2 regions of the Pseudoalteromonas sp. SG41-1 genome follow, and region 2 is predicted to be linked to the other one. Evidence: riboswitches for the same ligand, from Rfam matches in the RefSeq annotation. Region 2 holds a riboswitch; the other holds the start of a gene.

Region 1 (11,030 bases), on a different contig from region 2:
TAAACGATAGACAGGAATTGTGAGCGGTAGGCCGTTGGCAACTTCACCAACTACTATGTTTTCTTGGCTTATAGCTTTAGTCGTACTCATCTCAATTACCTTAAGTAGTAGCTGGCATCTTCAGCTGTGCGAATACAGTTAAGCTCGCCATTTTGTAATGTGTATTCAGCTGCTAGCTCATGACATAAAAAATACGGCATACTTTCGGTAAAGCCGTACGCGCCACATTGGCTAAAGACCAGCCAGTCTTGCTCATTTAAATCACTAGGTAATTGGTGTTCACCTAAGCAATCAAGTGCTGTACATAATGGCCCATATAAGCTCATAGTTTGGTATGCAGCAGTTGAGTCTCGTAATAATCGTGCTGGGAAATCTTGGCTGGTGACTGCAGGGCGCAATAAATGATTAATACCGCCGCTTAAGATTACTTGTTGTTGGGCATAGTTAAGTTTTCGCTCAACGACAGGCGTTGCGTAATGACCGCATTCGCCCACAGCATAACGGCCAAGCTCCATCCAGAGTTCTTGTACGCCTGCGGCATGTTTAATGTTAGCTAATGCATCAATGAGCGCATCCCAACTTAAGGTTGGTGCATCAAGAGTGTAAGGAATACCTAAACCACCGCCTAAGTCGAGTACTTTTAAGTGAATACCTAAGTCGTTGGCAAGCTTTGTTAGCGGTGCAATCATTTGTGACCAAAGTTCAGCTAGCTTGTCGCTGCTGAGCATGTTGCCCCATTGAAAAATATGCAGGCCATCAAAGCTAAGCGCTGGGTAGTCGCTAGTATTTAGCGCTTGCCATTCATCGCAACCTAAACCAAATGGAGTAAGGCTATCGCCACCAAGTGGGTTTTTTTCCCCTTCAGGCCAGCGTAATTGCACTCGCAGTAATACCTGTAACTGACAGTTTTGTAAGCTTGCTTGCTCGTTAAGCCAGCGTACTTGATTAAGGCTTTCGGCAACAAAGGTACGTACGCCGCGCGCAATAAAGTGTTTAATTTGTTTTGGGCTTTTGGCAGGCCCTGTATTGAGCACGCGCTCGCTGTTAATACCTTGTGCCAGAACTTGCTCAAGTTCGCCTTTACTTGCTACATCAAAGTTAAAACCCACGTTATCTAAGCTTTGAATGACTTTAGATAATGGATTAGCTTTTACGGCATACCACAGTTTTACCTCAGTTTGCGCCACTAATCGCGTTAAGTGTGCGTTTAATGTATCAAGGTCGTAAATAAAAAATGGTGTATCAAGCGTAGTTGATAGCTCATCAATGGCGGTTTTAACTGGCGTGCTCAAAAAGCTCATTAACGTAAAACCTCTTCAAGCAGCAATGATGCATCACTTTGTTCATCACGGTATTTTACAATTAATGCACACGACATACTTAATCCTTGCTCGCGGGCCCAAGTATTAGAAGCTGGACGAGAGCCTGGAATAACAATCGCGTATTCAGGAATAGGCTCGCCTTTAGCCAGCTGGCGCTCATTAACACAGTCATAAACTGGAATAGTTGCTGATAAGCGTACACCTGGTGCGAGCACCGCGCCTTTTTTCACTACTACGCCTTCAACAATCACGCAACCTGCACCGATGAATGCATCGTCTTCTACCACCACCGGGCTTGCACCAATAGGTTCAAGTACACCGCCTAGTTGTACTGCAGCGCTTAAATGTACATTTTTACCTACTTGCGCACACGACCCCACTAACGCGTGGCTATCAACCATAGTGCCTTCATCGATAAACGCACCAATGTTTACATATGCTGGTGGCATAATAATCGTGCCCTTAGCAACGTGTGCGCCACGGCGAACGCTTGAGCCACCAGGTACCATACGCACTCCAGCATCGGCTGCAAAACCTTGTGGTGCTAAATTGTGTTTATCAACAAAGCCACCTGGAAATTCGGTATTAGTGCCATTTTTAAACGCTTCTAAAATACCTTGTTTTACCAGAACGTTAGCATGCCATTGGCCGTTGTCGTCTTGTGTTGCTGCGCGCACTGCGCCCGATTCTAAATTATTTAGTAGTTCTAACCAGCTCATTATAAAAACCTGTATTTAATGCCAAGATAAAATGGTGTTGTTTGCGTTGTTAATACAATCAGTTTGCGTTAACTCAAGATGCGTCAAAGGTGGACGTAAGTACGGGCTGTTAATTCGCCCTTGTAAATGCATCAATACTTTGACGGGGATAGGGTTTGCGACAGCAAACAAGCTTTGAATGGCTTGTGACCAGTCGGCAAATAAATTGGGGTGTTGACCGCTGAGACTTCGTTTTACAAACTCATGGGTTTGCACAGGCCATGCATTAGCAGCCACAGAGACTAAACCTTTTGCGCCAGCCTGGGCAAAGTAAGGCATCAGTGCATCGTCACCGCTAAAAATAGCTAAATTAGGTGCGACTTTTCTAAAACCTTCAAATTTAGCAATGTCGCCACTGGCTTCTTTGAGTGCCCACAAGTTTTTATGGTCTTTTAAGTTGCTAATTACGGCCGATGGAATATCAACAGCACTGCGCCCTGGTACGTTATAAAGCATGCAAGGATGTTTACTGGTATTAAGTAAGCTTTCAAACCAATGTGTTTGGCCTACTACGCCGGGCTTAGCGTATAGGGGAGTGCCCAGTAAATAGCTATGAATGGGTAACTGATTACAGTATTCAACCCAGGCAATTTGTTGCTTTAGGTTTATACCGCCTACTGCAACCATCAGTGGTACTGTTGGCGTTAATTGGCACACGTGTTCAACAATCGCTTGTTGCTCTTTGAGTGTTAGTGCGAGGCCTTCGCCAGTGCTACCAAGTAATAAAATACCATTGTTAGCCACTTGCTGCTGTGCAACTAACTGATCAAGAGTGGCATAGTCGACTTCACCAGCGTCAGTAAATGGCGTGACGAGTGCCGTCCACAAAGGGTAGTCATTTAAATTGAAGTTATTGATCATCTCTCACGAACTTATAAGTGATTCGAGGAGTTAATAAGCTTTTATGATTGGAGCCACATTAACGTCGTTCGAACTAATAATTCGAAGAGCGAATGGGCTTAATATAATAGGGCGCTATGGCCTTATTACGCTAAGACCAGAAGCTCTCCACCAAATATTTTAACAGCCAAGCTGCTATTGGTGACAGTCGCTGGGATTCAACCCAGTCGCCCGAAGTAAAACTTCACAAAAAGTGTTACTTCTCGGCGTTAATTCCCCTCACGTATGATCACTGGAGTGTGTGCTCCTCACATACGTTACCTGAATAACGCACCTCTTCTAGCCCATGGTGCAAGTTTTATCGTTTAAAACTCACACCTTTAATAGGGGTAATACGGAAGATTAAAGCATTTTAGCCGTCTAGGTGTCAAGGCTGGATATTTTTAAGTTTATTTTTAGCTGCAATGTGCTCCTGACATTTTTTTACAACGTAAATAGCGTTACAGTAAGCGTAATAACAAGCAGTGGTAGTGAGTAATGGAAAAATTTCAAGATATATATCAACGAGCGGCACAGCGAAAAGGTAGCGAAGTAATGTTACAGCACTTACTTGTTGCCCCTCAAAATGCAAAGCAATTAACTGCTTTACCTGATGATGCATGGCTTGAAGAGTTTACCCGCAAAATTTTTCAAAGTGGTTTTTATTGGTCAGTGATCAACAATAAATGGCCAGGTTTTCGGGAAGTATTTTGGGATTTTAGTGTGGCTAAATTATTAATGATGCCGCCAGATATGCTTGAGCAAAAAGCCACCGATGAGCGAATCGTTCGTAACTTTAAAAAAGTGCAAACGATCCCAGAAAATGCGTATATGATCCATGAAGTGGCAAGTGAACATGGCAGTTTTAGTCAGTTTATTGCAGATTGGCCGAGCGACGATATTATTGGTTTGTGGGGGTATTTAAAAAAGCATGGGGCGCGTTTAGGTGGTAACACCGGCCCTTATGCATTGCGAACCTTAGGGAAAGACACTTTTTTATTCTCGCGTGATGTAGAAAGTTATCTCCGTGCTCATAAGATAATTGATGGCGGTTTACAAACTAAAAAGTCACTTACCAGCGCTCAACATTTTTTTAATGAATTGCAGCAACAAAGCGGATTAAGCCTTCAAGAGCTCAGTTTGTTAGTTGCATACAGCGTGGGCGATAATCGCGTTGGCATACAAACAACCCAAGCCTAAGGAATACTATGAAATTAGTTGCTCGTTACACCCAGATTGCTGATGATTTTGCTGTGGCTGATCAGCCAAGTGCTGTTATTGCTCCAAACTTACTGCTGTGGAACGATACGTTAGCTAGGCAGATTAATATTGAGGTTGCCACATCAGAACGTGCGGTAATTTTTTCTGGTAATCTTAATAACAGCGATGTTGCTGCTGTGGCATTAGGTTACTCAGGGCATCAATTTGGACATTTTTCACCGCGTTTAGGTGATGGGCGAGCACATTTATTAGGGGCTGTCACTGATCAGCAGCAACAGCTTTGGGACATTCAACTCAAAGGTTCTGGTGCTACGCCATTTTCACGTGGAGGTGATGGCCGTTGCGCAATCGGTCCTGCGGTACGTGAATATATAATGAGTGAGGCAATGCACGGGCTTGGCATACCGACGACACGTTGTTTGGCAGTTGTTGCCAGTGGTGAAACAGTTTACCGTCAACCACCACAACAAGGAGCCATTGTTACCCGCGTTGCTAGTAGTCATATACGTGTCGGTTCGTTTCAGTATTTAGCTGCGCAAGGTGATGTTGCTGGTTTAAAAAATTTAGCTGATTTAGCTATTGAGCGTCATTATCCTGAGATAAATTCTACGGGCTCTGCGCGTTATTTGGCATTTTTAAGTGCGGTGATTGAAAAGCAAGTTAGCCTGATTGTTAGCTGGATGCGCGTTGGTTTTATTCATGGAGTAATGAATACTGATAATACGCTCGTCAGTGGTGAGACCATCGATTATGGCCCTTGTGCAATGATGAATCAGTTTGATTTTGATACTGTATTTAGTTCTATTGATCGCCAAGGCCGCTATGCTTTTGGCAATCAACCTAATATTGCTAATTGGAATTGTGCACGTTTAGCTGAAAGTTTAATTCCTTTAATTAGCGATGACGAAGAGCAGGCTGTTGAGCTACTAAGCCCATTAATAAATGGTTTTGCTGAGCAGTTTCAGCAAGCTTTTACACAGATGTGGGCGAAAAAGTTGGGCTTTGATGGTCATCAAGATGGTGATGCTGAATTAGTATCCGAGTTATTAACTTTACTGAAAACTCATCAGCTTGATTACACCAATACTTTTGACTCCTTAACAGAATCACTGCAAGGTCAGACTGCTATTCCGAGTGACTTGGCTGGTTGGTCTATTAAGTGGTTAGCCAGAACAAATACGCAAAGCTATCAGCTGATGCGCCAAGCCAACCCACGCTTGATCCCGCGTAATCATATCGTTGAAAGCATAATACAGCAGTATGAAAGTACTGGTGAAAGCAGCATGTTAGATGAATATTTAACGGCCTTGAGGTCGCCTTACCAATTGTTGGCAAGCCCTGCATTTTGGTACTCACCGCCTGTCGATATGGACACTAATTACCAAACATTTTGTGGTACATAATAACAGCATCAATTATTGTTATTTGTCGCTGTTCGTAAATTGAACGGATACGAACGAATTGATGCTACTTATTCATCCAGATCTTTAGTTAAAAGCTGTTATTTATTAATAATTATAAGAAATAAATATGCTTAGCTACTTGTTGATTTAAAATTAACCAATATAATGCATCCATTAACTTCAGCATTTAAATTTTTAAAGCCAAATATATTGGAAACGTTGTTTCTGAAATAGTAGTGATAGCAATTACAATGCTGACAATCGATGTATGTGTAAGTTAGGTAAAGTCTTTTATCTGAACTATAATGTAGAGCGCTTTATTCTAATAAATATTTAAATTGCAAAATATATGCATTTAAACGTTTTTGTTAAGTAATGATTAACTAAAGATACGGTACTCTGTAATCAAACTTATTGAGCTAGGGTTTCTTAGCTACAATTTTAATTGTGAAAATGGGAAGGAAACAATGAAATTAAAATCACTTACTATTGCTTTAGCACTAGCTGCAACTAGCGCTTCAAGCTTCGCGGCTGAAAAAGAAGGTTTCTTTATCGGTGCTTTTGGCGATTATTACGATGCTTCATGGGAAAATGTCCGTGGTAGCGCAGGTACTAACGTTGATGATTCAACTGGTTGGGGTGCGGAAATTGGTTATCGTTTTAACGATTACTGGAGCGCGCGCTTAGAATATGCTGATATGGATTTTGACATTTCAAATGTAAATCCTGCTATGAACGCAACAAGCATGGACGGCGATCGTTTAGGTATTGATGGTCTTTATCACATCAACGGCGGCCCTTTCTATGGTATTTTCGGTCTTAAACAAATCGATATTACAGAAAACCTAACTTTTGCTAATGTGGGTGCTGGTTACCAACATTATTTCACTGATAATTTCGCATTTAATGCTGAAACATCTATTTACCAAGGCCTTGACCGTGGTTACACAGATGTAGGTGCTAAACTTGGCCTTAGCTATTTATTTGGTAAGCAAAGTTCAGCAGCTGAGCCAGTTAAAGCTGCTCCAGCTCCAGCTACAGTAGTACCTGTAGCGGTTGCTCCTGTTGATAGCGATGGTGATAACATCCCTGATGCAGATGACCAATGTGCAAACACACCAATGACAGATGCTGTTGATGGAACAGGTTGTACTCTATATGAAGACCGTGAAGTAACTAAGAGCTTGTTAGTAACATTCCCTAACAATGCGTCGGTTGTTGCTGGCAAATATGACAGCGGTATTGAAAAAGTTGCAGGCTTCTTAAAAGAGCACACAGATACAACAGTATTACTTGAAGGTCATTCTTCTGCTGTTGGTAAAGCAGATTACAACAAGTGGTTATCTAAAAAGCGTGCTGATGCAGTTGCTGCTAAGCTAATTGCTGATGGCATTGCTGCAGATCGTATTACTACTGTTGGTCTAGGCGAAGAGCGTCTTAAAAATACAGACAACACACCTGCTGCACACGCGGAAAACCGTCGTGTAGAAGCACACATTAAGTCAATTGAACGCGTGAAAGTTGAGCGTTAATAGCATTTGATTTATTAAAAACCCGGCAATATGCTGGGTTTTTTTATGCCTAATAAAATAGTAATGATTCGCAGTTAATTAACATTCATGTGAATGGTGTTTTCCTTTTTGACTATTCATAGTATTTATAGTGAGTATAAAATTTTGCTTGATTGCATGGACTTTCATCTATATTTAAAAGCTTTATAATTAATCGTCAGAATACTATAAGTATTGAGTAATTTTTCGCGAGAACGCGTATTACTGAATACTTTCACGTCACCAAGAGGGCAATATTGTGCTAGAAGATTATCGTAAACACGTAGAAGAACGTGCCGCGTTAGGTATCGTACCAGCGCCATTGGATGCTCAGCAAACGGCTGATCTTATCGAGCTAGTTAAAACACCACCTGCAGGTGAAGAAGAGTTTATTTTAGACTTATTAGTAAATCGCGTGCCGCCAGGTGTGGATGACGCAGCTTACATTAAAGCTGGTTTTTTAGCCGCAGTTGCTAAAGGTGAGGCAACTTCACCACTAATTTCAAAAGAAAAAGCAGCTGAGCTATTAGGCACAATGCTTGGCGGTTACAACATCGCCCCCATGATTGAGCTACTTGACGAAGAATCGCTTGCGCCAATCGTTGTTAAAGGTCTTGCAAATACGTTATTAATGTTTGATGCATTTTATGACGTTGAAGAAAAAGCAAAAGCGGGTAATGAATACGCTAAGCAAATTATTGAATCTTGGGCTGCTGCAGAATGGTTTACCAATAAACCTGCGGTTGCTGAAAAAATCTCAGTTACGGTATTCAAAGTAACTGGCGAAACAAATACTGATGATTTATCACCAGCGCCAGACGCATGGTCACGTCCTGATATTCCATTGCATGCTTTAGCAATGCTAAAAATTGAGCGTGACGGTATTACACCTGATAAAGCTGGTGAAGTTGGCCCAATTACACAACTTGAAGAATTAAAAACGAAAGGCTTACCACTTGCCTACGTAGGTGATGTTGTTGGTACTGGCTCTTCTCGTAAGTCAGCAACTAACTCTGTACTTTGGTTTATGGGCGATGATATCCCGTTTGTACCAAACAAGCGTGTTGGCGGTGTATGTTTAGGTAATAAAATTGCGCCAATCTTCTTCAACACAATGGAAGATTCAGGCGCATTACCAATCGAATTAAATGTTGATGAACTTAACATGGGTGAGCAAATCGATATCTTCCCTTACGAAGGTGTTGTTAAGCGTCACGGTACTGATGAAATTATTTCTACTTTTGAACTTAAATCTGAGGTAATTTTAGATGAAGTTCGTGCTGGTGGTCGTATCCCACTAATCATTGGTCGTGGTTTAACTGACAAAGCGCGTACATCTCTTGGCTTGGGTGCAACTGATGTATTTAAAGTACCAACAGCAACAGAAGTTTCTGATAAAGGCTTCACACTAGCGCAAAAAATGGTTGGTAAAGCATGTAACGTTGCAGGTATTCGCCCTGGTCAATACTGTGAGCCTAAAATGACTACTGTTGGTTCGCAAGATACAACCGGTCCTATGACGCGTGATGAACTTAAAGATTTAGCGTGTTTAGGTTTCTCTGCAGATTTAACAATGCAGTCTTTCTGTCATACATCAGCTTACCCTAAACCTATTGATGTAAATACTCACCATACGCTTCCTGATTTCATCATGAACCGTGGCGGTGTTTCACTTCGCCCAGGTGACGGTATTATCCACTCATGGTTAAACCGTATGTTATTACCAGATACCGTCGGTACTGGTGGTGATTCACATACACGTTTCCCATTAGGCATTTCATTCCCAGCGGGGTCGGGTGCAGTAGCATTCGCAGCAGCAACTGGTGTAATGCCACTTGATATGCCTGAATCAATTTTAGTCCGTTTTAAAGGCGAAATGCAGCCTGGTATCACATTACGTGACCTAGTACATGCAATCCCTTACTACGGTATTAAGCAAGGCTTATTAACCGTTGAGAAAAAAGGAAAAATTAACGAATTCTCTGGTCGAGTACTAGAAATTGAAGGCGTTGAGCACCTAACTGTTGAGCAAGCATTTGAATTATCTGATGCATCTGCAGAGCGTTCGGCGGCAGGTTGTACTGTTAAGTTATCTAAAGAATCTATTTCTGAATATCTAGAATCAAACATTGTTATGCTGAAGTGGATGATCTCTGAAGGTTACGGTGATGTACGTACGATTGAACGTCGTGTTACGGCAATGCAAGAGTGGTTAGCTAACCCAGAACTTATGGAAGCTGATAAAGACGCTGAGTACGCTCATATAGTTGATATCGATTTAGCTGAAATTAAAGAGCCAGTTCTTTGTGCACCAAATGATCCAGATGATGCGCGTCTTCTTTCTGATGTTGCAGGCGAGAAAATTGATGAAGTATTCATCGGCTCTTGTATGACTAATATTGGTCACTTCCGTGCTGCTGGTAAGTTGCTTGATGGCTTTAAAGGTCAATTACCGACTCAGCTTTGGGTTGCTCCACCAACTAAGATGGATAAAGACCAACTTACAGAAGAAGGTTATTACGGTATTTTTGGTCGTGTTGGCGCACGTATCGAAACTCCAGGTTGTTCACTATGTATGGGTAACCAAGCACGTGTTGCAGATCAAGCAACAGTTGTGTCTACCTCTACACGTAACTTCCCGAACCGTTTAGGTAATGGTGCAAACGTATTTTTAGCTTCATCTGAACTTGCTGCAATCGCTGCAATTTTAGGTAGATTACCAACATCTGCTGAGTATCAAGAATATGCTGCGAAGATCAATGCAACAGCATCAGATACATACCGTTACTTGAACTTCCATCGCATGCCTGCTTACACTAAAAAAGCAGACAACGTGATTATTCAACAAGCTGTTTAATTTTAACTCGTTTGTATATGACAGCCTGCTTAGCAGGCTTTTTTATTAGGGATGCTGAAATATTATTCGTATTTAGTTGAACATTAAGAATGTGGCGCTACAACCTACCTTACCAGCCTGCGACTAAGTTGAACTTGTAGTTGAAGATTGAAAAATAAATATGAGGTTAGTTGGACTCTTTAAGTGTTTTTGTTATTGATGTTTATAAATAGAAATTCCATTGGTCATTTTGTTGTTAGATTAAAATTTCATTATGATGATATTTTAGAACTTAAAATTCTACTTTAACCTTACTTTAATCAAGTAAAGACGCAAAAAATCCCCTCTATTTGCATTAAAATCCCTTCATTATTTATGAGTTAATCCTCTTATTTTTAGGCGAGATTTTTATGACAGCATTAAACAACCAGAACCTATTACAACTTCGCTTTGTAAACCAAGCTCATATTGAGGCTGTTAAGCCATCGTTTGCTAATCTTCCGGCTAACCCGTATGCCGACGGTGCGTTTCGTAAACGCCGCTATTCAGTAATTAAAGTGCAAAATGATGAACTTGTTTTACAAGCCACAAAAGCATTTGTACAAGATGATTCAATCAATACTTTCCAAGGTAATGTTGAGCGCACTTACGAAAATTTAGAGCCGAGTTTATTGGCAAGCGAAGGGATGAAAAGTATCGTCAATGAGTTTCGTGCCATTACCGGTATAAGCGAAGAGCGTGATATTGAAATTCATCAATTTCGTATGCTTGCTATTGAAAGTGATACGCCGCCTGCGCCAGAAGGTATTCATCAAGATGGCTTTGATCACGTTTGTATTTGTGGTGTATCTCACGAAAACTTAGAAGGTGGTGAGTTGTTGGTGTATGAAAATAAGCAAGCTGAGCCTTGTTTTAAAATGGAAATTAAAGACGGTATGTTTGCATTAATTAATGACCGTGAAGTTTGGCATAACGCAACACCGATGAATAAAATTGATGACACAAAAGCGGGTTATCTTGACTGCTTCGTACTGACAGCTTAAGGAATAGCAATGAACTTA
Region 2 (11,030 bases):
ACCATGTTTCTATGCCAGATTTAACACCTTTGAGAATAATACTCGCAGTGAGGATCAGCATCAGTGGTGTAAATACAAAATTACGCGCCATCGAATCCGTGTGTAAAAACGCACTGACGGTGGTAAATCCAAAAAAGCTAGCAATGGGTTCAAGGGCATAAGCAAGCATCCAACCTGCAACAATTGAGTAAAAGCTCAGCATCACAATCGCACCGGCTAAACCTAAATAACCAGCAGCAGCGCCTACTTGCGGTGCTTGCTCTTGCCATGCTTGTCTAAGTGCTTTAACCGGATTAGCTTGCGCTTTATGACCTAAGTACAACTCAGTGTATAAAGCTGGCAAGGCTAAAAAAAAGATAACTATAAAATAGACTAGTAAAAACGCGCCGCCGCCATGATTTGCCGCTTGCGTGGGAAATCCCCAAATATTACCTAATCCAACTGCAGCGCCAGAAGCTGCTAAAACAAAGCCAAGGCGGCTTTGAAAACCATCACGCAATTGTGCCATACATCTACAAATCTGTTATTATTTTTCATTATTGTGAATTAAACCATATTTAACTCTCACAGAGTAATAAATTTGCCTTGGCTTAATTAACCAGCGCACAACCGCACAAAATATAAACATGTTTGTTCTTTTATCACTTTAATTGTGGATTTTATGCCTGCATTATTTTTTCAACAGCAACTCGTTATCACCAAACACAGCGTGCAGCCATTCAATGCGAATACTATTTTATTATTTGATGCCCAGCAGTTAAATGTTGATGAATTCGATTTAAACGCACTATTAAGCCCATTTGAACTGACGGTGATCACCCGTAGAAAAAGTTACAAAGCCAAGCAAGAATATTTAGCCACTCGGCTACTGCTTAAGTATTTGGTAAAACAAACGATGCCACAATTTCGTGATCTAGCAAATAACCATATTAGCTCTGAATTTGACCAGCAAAGCAGTAAATTACTGCTACATATAACTGACAGTGACACTGTATTGCGTAGTTGTTTATCCCACTCTAATGGTTTTGTCGGTGCTGCATTAAATGTAGAACGAATTGAATTTGGTTTTGATATTGAAAAAATAAACCTGAAGCGCCCATTTGCAAAGCTCGCTAAGCATTTTTATCATCTTGATGAGGTAAATTTAATAACGCAAGATCAGCAAAGCGCAGAACGATTTTTTAGAATATGGACCTTAAAAGAAGCACTTGCCAAAGCCACCAGCCAACCAATTGCAAAATTACTCAGCCCCAATGTATTTACTGAACTTGAGCGAGCAAATTTAACAGCGCTGAGTTGTCAATATCATGAGTTTGATATTAGTGTGGTAAGTGACAAGAGCACTGTCTGGCAGTGCTCTGTGGTAAATTCTACCGCCCAATTACGCGGCGTTTTGAACTTCTAATAAACGGCTGTGGATCGCTTGCACAACAAAGTCTGACTCGCTCTGCTCCACTAAAAAGCACAGGTTATGTTTACTTGCGCCATGACAAATTAAGCGAATATTAAAATCGCTTAATACATTCATTAAGTTAATTTCTTGCTGACGTAATTGAATTTGTGAACCAATTAATGCCACTAAGGTTAAATTGTTCTCAACCGACACGTGGCAAAACTCCGCTAACTTATCAAGGCATTCTTGATCAAGCTCAGGACGCGAGGCATTTGGCGCATTATCTAAAGTAATTGCAACACTTATCTCTGAGGTAGTTACCAAATCAACCGAGATATTAAACTCACTTAAAATTGTAAACACGTGGGCTAAAAAACCACTAGCCAAAAGCATTTCGGGGCTTTTTAAGGTTAACAATATTTGATTTTTACGCTGCGTGACAGCACGAATTCCGGGGATTTGTGATTTCTCACGTTCGATCCAGGTACCACCACGTTCAGGCTCACGGCTAGAACCAACAAACACACTAATATGGCTGCGGCTCGCAGGTAAGATAGTTGCCGGATGTAATACTTTCGCCCCAAAGGTAGCCATTTCGGCCGCTTCATCAAAACTTAAACGCGCAATCGGCGTAGCCTTAGCACATAAGCGCGGATCGGTGCTAAAAATGCCCACGACATCAGTCCAAATGTGCACGCTTTTAGCGTTTATAGCTTCGGCCAGTAATGCCGCACTGTAATCTGAACCACCACGACCAAGTGTGGTAGTTTGACCATGCGCGTCACTGCCTATAAAGCCTTGAGTTACAATAACCTGTTCAGCTAATAACGGAATTAAATGCTCTTTTGCGGCCATTGCTGTTGCAGCTACATCTGGGGTTGCTTTAGAAAACTGGCTGTCGGTTTTTAATACCTGTCGCACATCAAAACGCACCGCATTTAAGCCATTTAAACGCAGTACCTGAGTAAATAAATAGGATGATAAACGCTCACCAAAGCTCAATAACTCATCATGTTGTTGCTTTGATTTTAGTGGCTCACTGGCAAGTGACTTAAAAGCTTTAATGGTTTCATCAAAGCCATGAGCTAAATCAGCATCCAATGACAGCTCATTTAAAATAGCTTCTTGAATAGCAATAACGCCAGCAATGTTCTCATTGCGCTCATCTGCTGATAAATCTTTTTTACATAAGGTCACAAGGTGATTAGTCACTCCTGCGCTGGCACTTACGGCCACTACTCGTACGTTGTTATCGGCTACAATAATTTCACTGCAACGGCTCATCGCTTCAAAGTTAGCCACACTGGTGCCACCGAACTTTGCGACTACGTAGTCTGATTTTTGATTTTGTGCTGACTGTTGCAAGTTAGTTGCAGCTAATTGGGTATTCATGTCGTCTCCTTTTGTGGCATTCATACCACGATAAAACAAGAAGAACTTGGCAAGGGGGTGCTCGATAAGAAAAGTCCACTGCCAGAAGCTCTCCACCTAATTGGTGACAGTTTTGAGGATTCAGCCCCATAAACCGAAAAACCACTGTGACGTCCAGTTGCTTTCCTCGGCGAGTACTTCCCTCCTTAATGATTACAGGCATACGTCGCCTAACATTAAGTACCTAAGTACCGCACCTCTTCTGAATGTTAGATTAATTACGTAAATTATTAGTAATTAAATAACAAAACCCGCTATTAAGCGGGCTTTGAAAGTTATCGTTTAGACGTCTAGCTGTCAAGTTGTTTTAAATAATAAAAGCAATTAAATAAAGCTACCTGCTAAATACGATCCCATATAACCAATTGTATAAGCGATTAATAAATACACCGACATACGTAAATAACTCATAAAGGTAAGTGCTTTTACTTTACTCATAGCGATAATACCGGCAGCCGAGCCAATAATAAGCATGGACCCCCCCACCCCAGTTGCATACGTAAACGACAACCATTGTTGTGGACTCATCACTATTTCAGCTTTAAGTAACGCAGCCGTTAGTGGTACGTTGTCAACCGCAGCTGATAATATACCCATTAAATAATTAGCGTATTGTGCTGGCATTAACTCGTAAAGGTGAGTGAACTTACTGAGCATACCGACTTCTTTCAGGGCGCCTACAAGTAATAATACGCCAACGAAGAACAGCAAGGTGTCGTATTCTATTTCGCGAATATAATCGATGATTTTTTTATTCACATCTTTTTTGCGCATTAAAAATTGCGCTACTAAAAACATCAACGACAAACCAAATAAGAAAGTTAACAAAGGCGGCACATGATAAAGCACGCTTAACGTTAATGTCCCGACAATCGTTGATAAGAAAATCACTGCAATAGTGATATCTGTTTTCTCAATGCGACGGTCCTCTTGTTTGGTAAACTCAACTTGGCCGTTGAGCCCAAATGACAGCATAATGGCCAATAGCGCCACGCTAAATAACGCAGGCACAACCAACAATAGCAAGTGACCAATGGTAACTTTGTCATCAAGGAAAATCATCAAGGTAGTAACATCACCGGTAATTAACGACACTCCGCCCGAGTTCACACTAAAGATGATAAGCGTAGCGTATTTAATTAGCTTTTTCGGATCGAGTTTTAACGACATAACCACCGCAAGGGAAATTAATGTGGCTGTGATATTGTCTGAAATCGACGAAAATAAGAAGGAGAACCCGCCAATCAAAAACATCAGTTTGCGTTCGCTGATAGCACTGGGCATTATCTTATGCACAATATTTTGGATAAAACCTTTAGAGTTCAAATAGGCTACAAAGGTCATTGCAGCCATTAAAAACAACCAGAGTGTGGCAATCTCTAAAATATTGTGGTCAAGTTGATGTTGTACGTTTTCGGGGCTTTGCCCGTGAAGCGGCGAGATAAATAAGATAATCCAGCATAAAGTACCAAAGAAAAGCGTGGTTTTGGCCTTGTTTACATGGATAATATCCTCTATAACGATGAGCACGAATGCTAGCGTTATCAGGGTTAGGATAATTGCAGTTACCATGGTGTTTGAACAACCTTTATAAAAATGTAAAAATTGTATGTTATGAGCCGCAGGACGACACGGCGCGCAGTCTAGCACCAAAGAATGTGTAAAACTATTGTCAATTTGCTTTTCTACGACTAATCGCTGAGGCCTAACAAGCCGGCTTTACAAGATAAATTAGGATTTTTGGAGTTTTATGATCCCAGCTAAAAAGTTGCTAAATACCCTAACAGAGCACTGGGGAATGTTAGAGCTGCTATTTAAACGTTTTAAAATGGCTGATTTCAGCCTAAAAGACGTGCAAAATGCGATCAAACAAAAACAACCTACGTGGTCAAATGAGCGCATTTACAAAGAAACCAACCGCCTTTTAAACCAAGATATTATTATTCCCTTGGCTAAATCGTCACAACTTGAAATTAACCGTGCAATTGCAGATTTTGCCACTTTTTTATTGCAGGAAGAACATTTAGGCTTGGCGCAAGAAATTAGCGTGCTGGTTGAAGATTTAGCCCGTTTGGGTAACCGTTTAGACAATGCCGGTAGTATTGAAGACTACGACGAGATGCGCCGTTTTAGCCGCATTATGGATGATCGGGTGCGTAAAATAATGAAACTATTTGCCCACAACGAAAATGCCATTTTAAATATTGTAGAACAAGCAAAAGCTAATAATGCGGTGCAATCATTACAAAAGCGTTATCAAGCGGTGATTGAAGCGTTTGATGAATACATTGAACCAATGCTTGAAATGGTTGATATTCGTGGCGATTTTCATGCTTGTTTTAATACCATCGAAACACAAATCAGCACGCAAATCGAATATATTGAACGCAGCGGTAAAGCTTATCAAGATAAACGCATGCTTGAACGATTACGTACCCGAATTTTAGAAATGCATTTAGTTGGTCGCGAAAGCCTGCGTAAAAGTGCCGATATGCTAATGCCACTGCGTGAAGAGTTGCGCCGTAATAATATGATCACTCGTCAAGCAGCTAAAGTACTTGGTTTAGTACGTAAAAATGGCGTTGATAATATGCTCAGCGCCGTACAACCACATTTTGTCTCTGACACGCAGCGATTCTCATTGGGGCAACAGCGCCATATGGTCGCTTATATGGCTGCACTTGTTGAGTTTGAACACAGTGAATACGAACTTCCTGATCAACAAGATGTACCTGCTTTTGTTACGCCCAATATTCCAGATTACAATAATGTTAAAGCAAACTTTAAAAAACGCTTCAATGCTAAACGTAAAAAGCCACAACCATTATTGACCTTTTTAGAGCAAAGCTACCCCGACCTTGAAGCCGACGAAATGCTGTTTTTATATCAAAAGCTGGTAAGTGACACCGATATTGAAATCAATCAAAGTGATGAGAAAATGCGCGTGAAAATTGCCGGGCAACATTTTTCTCTTTTCCCTTTTAATTCTAAGCCTGTTGACCCTCAGCAAACACCAACAGTGGATGAGTAACCGTTATGACACAGATAAATTTAGATGAACTTAGTCATCTACAAGCAATTAATAAAAAATTAGTCACCGGCTATCACATTAGCGAACAAGACACCGTAATGTGGCAAGAGCTTGATCAACAAATTGATCATTACCGCGCATTATTCAGCGCCCTTGGCCACGATTTACAACATGACAGCCGTGGTTTTTATTACTTTGCCAGTGATGAAAGTACACCCAATATGGGGAAAATTTCCCGCGCGATTGCCTTAACCATTTATATCTTAATTGAGCACTATGCAAACTCAGGTAAAGACCCAATGCGTGCCTTATTTGATGAAGTGAATGATTTAGAACTGATGCAAACTTTAGTGCAAATGAACAAGCACTTATTTGATCAACTCGAAATTTTTTCAGGATCAGACCTACGTAAAGACGTGTACTTACGCATGATTCGACTTGGCCTTGCCCGTGAAGTAGAAGGCGGCTTTATGCTGCAAGCACCTATCTATCGTTATATTGATGCCTTAATGGAAGTAAACGAAGAAACCTATATTGGAGAGGACGAATAATGAAAAACCTATACGGCCTCAGTAAGCTGGCATTATTAAACACCGCCGGTTATGCCAAATGTGTGATCCCGCTTGATAAAAGCAGCTCAATTTGTGCACCAAATAACACCGGTAAAAGCTCGGTGATCAATGCTCTGCAATTTCCGCTTATTAATGATTTACGCCTAACAGAATGGGACGGTCATGATTTAGACGAAACCCGTAAATTTTATTTTTCGTCAGATCAATCCTATATTTTACTCGAAGCCGACCTACCCCATGGCCCGGTGGTGATTGGTGTAGCTGGGCTTGGTAAAATTGCCGGTTACGCACATCAGTTTTTTTGTTACCAAGGCAAGCTTGATCTTGAGCAGTATACTCAAGGTAAAACCATCATTAAGTTCACTAAACTGTTTAATCATTTAAAAGAGCAAGGCTTTAACCCTATTGAGCTTAAAGCGCAAGAGCTCAACGCACTATTAACGGGTGGTGCCACGCCATTTGATGGCGACATTAACTTAAAGATGATCCCGCTTAACAACGTGCAAGATTCGGCAATTTATAAAGAAATTTTCCGCCGTATTTTGAACCTGCATAAATTAGGCGCTGCCGACGTAAAGCGCTTTATGTTACGCGTATTTGAACGCCACATGTCAAACTCAAAGGTCGATTTTTATGAAGTATGGCGTCGCTCCTTTGATAAAGTAAACCGCGCAAAACGTGAGCTAAAAGCACTCGAGTCGATGCAAGAGCCTATCTGCGCCCTTGAATCAATGCTTGAAAACCAAACCGTACTCAAAGGTAAATTAGCCGCATACGCCCCCAAAATTGACCAAGCATTAATCGATTTTGATAGCTACCAAGAGGCGCAATTGAGCGAGCTTAATGTTGCCCTTGAAGACATTGAACACGAAAAGCACGAGTTTGAACAAAAACAACAACTTTATGTACAACAATCGCGCGATATTGAACGCAGGCAAACACAAATAGAGCAATGGTTTTTAGACTTTGGTGCTCTAAAATCTGAATTTGAATTGGTTAACATGGCAACCTTAAAAGTAAGCCTTGGTCAATTAAAGCAAGATTACGAGTCACTATCGCATTCTATCAACAGTGCACAAGGGCAAAGCCTGCATACTCTTGATTACCGTATTAGTGAAACACAAAAGCAGATCAAAAGCTTAAAGCTACAGCTTAAAAATCTTGAGTTTAATTTATTTACCCGTATGCGCGAGGATTTATCACTTAAAGAAGTTGAAGAGATCTCGCGTATTCTAAACCCTGACATTCTGTCATTTGCCACCACCAGTAATGGTGATATAGATATCACTGATGAAGATGCCTTTGGTGCATTTTTAGAGCAATTATCAGATAACGTGAAAGGCGGCGTGCTTACCCTGCCAGGCGCGACCATCAAGCTGAAAAAACTCTCACCGGTGCAGATGCAAAGCGGTGAAAATAAAGAGCAACTTACTGCGCAACTCAGCGCCCTAGAACAGTCACTCAATGAATTTAAGCAACAGCGTGATGTGGCCGCCAATGTGGCCGACAAACAAAAAGAAAAAGATGCCTTATACGATGAACTCATGGCAGCAGAAAGCGCACTTAAACGCTTTGAACAATTCCAGGTTATGCTGCAATCTATTGATGCACAAACACTCTTAAAAGAGCAATTATTGGCTGAACGCGAGCAAGTTGATAGCTACTTACAAGATATTCAAAATAACAGCGGTTCAATTAGTGATCGACGCTCGATTATTAAATCGAAAAAAGATTTAATTTCACGCCAAGCCGAGCGCCTACGCCAAGTGAAATCTGAACGAATTGACCACACGCTGGATTTATATAGCGGTAAAGTCACCCCGTATATGATTGATGTGCAAATTGACTTTGATAATCTCAGTGACTTAGTTCATCACTTTAATAAAGATTGCCAAGAGCTGCGTAATTTTGATATCAACGTTCGTAATACCTATTTGCATATTTACAATGCCGGTATTACCAAATTTGATAACGAAAATGACGAGTTTAGTAAATACCAGAAATTGATTGGCGCGTTCCATAATATTGATAACGAACGTGATGCGGTTGAACGCCAAGCCCGGGTTGCACTCACAGAAGTAGCCGCGACGATTAAGGGACTGCGTGAAGATTTAGACAGACTGCGCCGTGAAATGAACAGCTTCAATAAAGGCATTAGTCAGCATCGTATTTCAAACTTACAAGCATTTAAAATTAACGTGATACCACGCAAAATGTTGGTTGATAGTATTGATACCATAATCAGTACCTCAAATCAGTTTGAACAAGGTGATACGCTGGATTTACTCAGCCAAGAACCCTACAGTGAAAGTGCTGTCAACGAAGCAAAAGATCACTTAATTAAACTTGCCTCTGATAAAGCCGGTTTAACCCTTACTGACTTATTTGATATTCGCTTTGAAGTAGTAAACCGTGCAGGCGAAACCGAGCATTTTGAAAAAATTGATTCGGCTGGCTCAAACGGTACGCGTATCACCATAAAATTATTATGCGGTATGTTGTTTATCCGCTACTTATTAAGCGACCAAGAGCAAAACTTATACCGCATCCCGATTTATATTGATGAAGCGGCCGATATCGATCCGCAAAATCAAAAAGCAATTATAGAAACCGCACTCAGCTTTGGCTTTGTGCCAATATTTGCCTCGGTGAAACCACAAATTAGCTGTGATTATATTGTGCCAATTCGCTCCGTTAAAGACGGCGCCCAGAACTGGGTAGATGAAAAGGATTGGATAGAAGTAGAGCATGAATAAGACAATTACTACGTTTGTGTAAATTAATGCATCATTCAGTCAAGGACGACTAGACTGATCAACATCTACTTTGTACACAAATTACAGGTAAAAAATAACATTTCCTTGAATTAATTCTATGTTATGTTATCAAACGAATAGTAATTAAATTTGCCAAGGAGCAAACTCCATGAAAAATATACTAATTGCAGCTGCTGTATTACTACTAGCAGCGTGTGCAAAAACGCCTGATATTGACTACGACAAATCTGTGGACTTTGGTAACTACAAAACATTTGCTTGGTTTCCACAAGCGACCTTGGCTGACGCTGGTAACTATCAAATCAGTCCATTGATGGAAAAACGTGTGCGTGAAGCGGTAAATGCACAATTACAAGCAAACGGTATGACACCTGCGGATGAAGCATCAGCAGATGTATTAATTAACTATCATGCCTCTGTTGATACTAAAGTTGACGTTGATACATTTAATGTAGGTTACGGTGCACGTTGGAACTACTGGGGCATGGGTTATAACACGCAAACAACAACCCATGAATATGATGTGGGCACTTTAGTGATTGATGTTGTTGACCGTGCCTCTAACCAGCTTGTTTGGCGTGGTGCTCGTGAAGGTCGCCTTCAGAAGAAACAAACACCTGAAGAGCGTAACAAAGCAGTGCAAGAAGCCGTTGCAACAATTTTAAGTGGTTTTCCACCAGAAAAACTAAAATAACACTTTAAATTAGCATTCAAAAAAGCTCACTATTTAGTGAGCTTTTTTGTAAGTCTTATGCCTCTTTTAGCACATTCGCCACAAATTCTGTGAACGAATTGGCTATAGGACTAGTAAAGCTAGCATTGTATACATTGCTTGTATCGGGTCTAATATAAATAGTACCATCTATATCGTTTGAAAAGACCATAAGAAACCCATATCTAAAATGTTCAGTGTGCTTATTTTGTTCGTAAATATCTAAACGTTTTATCTCAGGGTTAATCCCATAAATAGGCTCATCAAATATTTCTGCATAATTTAAGTTTACCAGATAATCAAAAAAATCTTTTGGTAAATCAATATTTAATCTTGCTTCTAGCTCATAAACTTTTTTTCTTGCTTGGCCTTGGCCAACTACACTAGAATGATCTTTCAACATTTCTACTAGATTCATAAGTCCTTCTTATAATTAATTATACATAGCATTTTTTATGAAAGTTAAACTATGCAGGTTTATTAAATTAGTAAATGCTAATCCGCCTTATATTTATGCAGTAAATCTAGCGGTATATGGCAGTAATCATCTGGATGATTAGTTAGTCGGTCTTGGTGCTCAGCATCACTGGGGACATAATTTGTTAGCGGTTTAACCTGTACAGCTATTCTCTCGGCATCATCTCGTTGGCTGATATAATCGCTTGCTAACGTTAAGTGACTTTGCTCTTCACTATAAATAGCCGTGCGGTATTTTTCACCCACATCATCACCTTGCTTATTAATACTGTATGGGTCAATAATTTCAAAGAAATAATCAATTAGTTTATTAGGCGTGACAGCATCAGTATCAAAAATGACTTTGACACACTCTGCATAACCATCGTACTCACTTTGTGTATTATCACTTGTACCATTAGCCCGCCCTGCTTCTGTAATAACTACTCCGGGTAAGTGCTTCATAAACTCTTGCACGCCCCACAAACACCCTCCCGCAAAATAAATAGTTTGCTGGCGAGCATAAATGTTAGCTGGTTGTTTTTCATTCATAGAGGGACCTAATATATTTAACAAGCAAAGACAGTGTAATGCTTTCATTTTAAGAATGATTATCAAATGCAGTTTTTTCGAATTAATGTACAATAGCGCCAAAAAT

What was found. Region 2 has a riboswitch for lysine ahead of lysC (lysine-sensitive aspartokinase 3). Riboswitches for the same ligand answer to the same signal wherever they lie in the genome.
Region 1: another riboswitch for lysine. It lies ahead of dapA (4-hydroxy-tetrahydrodipicolinate synthase); the one in region 2 lies ahead of lysC (lysine-sensitive aspartokinase 3).

What each region holds. Positions count from the first base shown of each region.
Region 1 is NZ_JACJFL010000023.1:53,118-64,147, forward strand. It holds gene H5203_RS13580 (succinylglutamate desuccinylase/aspartoacylase family protein) at 1-90, opposite strand, end outside; gene H5203_RS13585 (PLP-dependent decarboxylase) at 96-1,301, opposite strand; gene H5203_RS13590 (2,3,4,5-tetrahydropyridine-2,6-dicarboxylate N-succinyltransferase) at 1,301-2,041, opposite strand; gene dapA (4-hydroxy-tetrahydrodipicolinate synthase) at 2,057-2,941, opposite strand; lysine riboswitch at 3,074-3,267, opposite strand; gene H5203_RS13600 (DNA-3-methyladenine glycosylase I) at 3,458-4,159, shown strand; gene H5203_RS13605 (YdiU family protein) at 4,168-5,583, shown strand; gene H5203_RS13610 (OmpA family protein) at 6,051-7,115, shown strand; gene acnB (bifunctional aconitate hydratase 2/2-methylisocitrate dehydratase) at 7,393-9,990, shown strand; gene H5203_RS13620 (2OG-Fe dioxygenase family protein) at 10,380-11,012, shown strand; gene H5203_RS13625 (cysteine desulfurase-like protein) at 11,022-11,030, shown strand, end outside.
Region 2 is NZ_JACJFL010000033.1:2,556-13,585, forward strand. It holds gene H5203_RS15885 (sodium-dependent transporter) at 1-508, opposite strand, end outside; gene H5203_RS15890 (4'-phosphopantetheinyl transferase superfamily protein) at 662-1,405, shown strand; gene lysC (lysine-sensitive aspartokinase 3) at 1,382-2,785, opposite strand; lysine riboswitch at 2,863-3,034, opposite strand; gene nhaD (sodium:proton antiporter NhaD) at 3,149-4,396, opposite strand; gene H5203_RS15905 (hypothetical protein) at 4,575-5,855, shown strand; gene H5203_RS15910 (condensin complex protein MksE) at 5,861-6,406, shown strand; gene H5203_RS15915 (ATPase) at 6,406-9,183, shown strand; gene H5203_RS15920 (DUF4136 domain-containing protein) at 9,353-9,898, shown strand; gene H5203_RS15925 (SMI1/KNR4 family protein) at 9,954-10,334, opposite strand; gene H5203_RS15930 (peptide-methionine (S)-S-oxide reductase) at 10,412-10,924, opposite strand.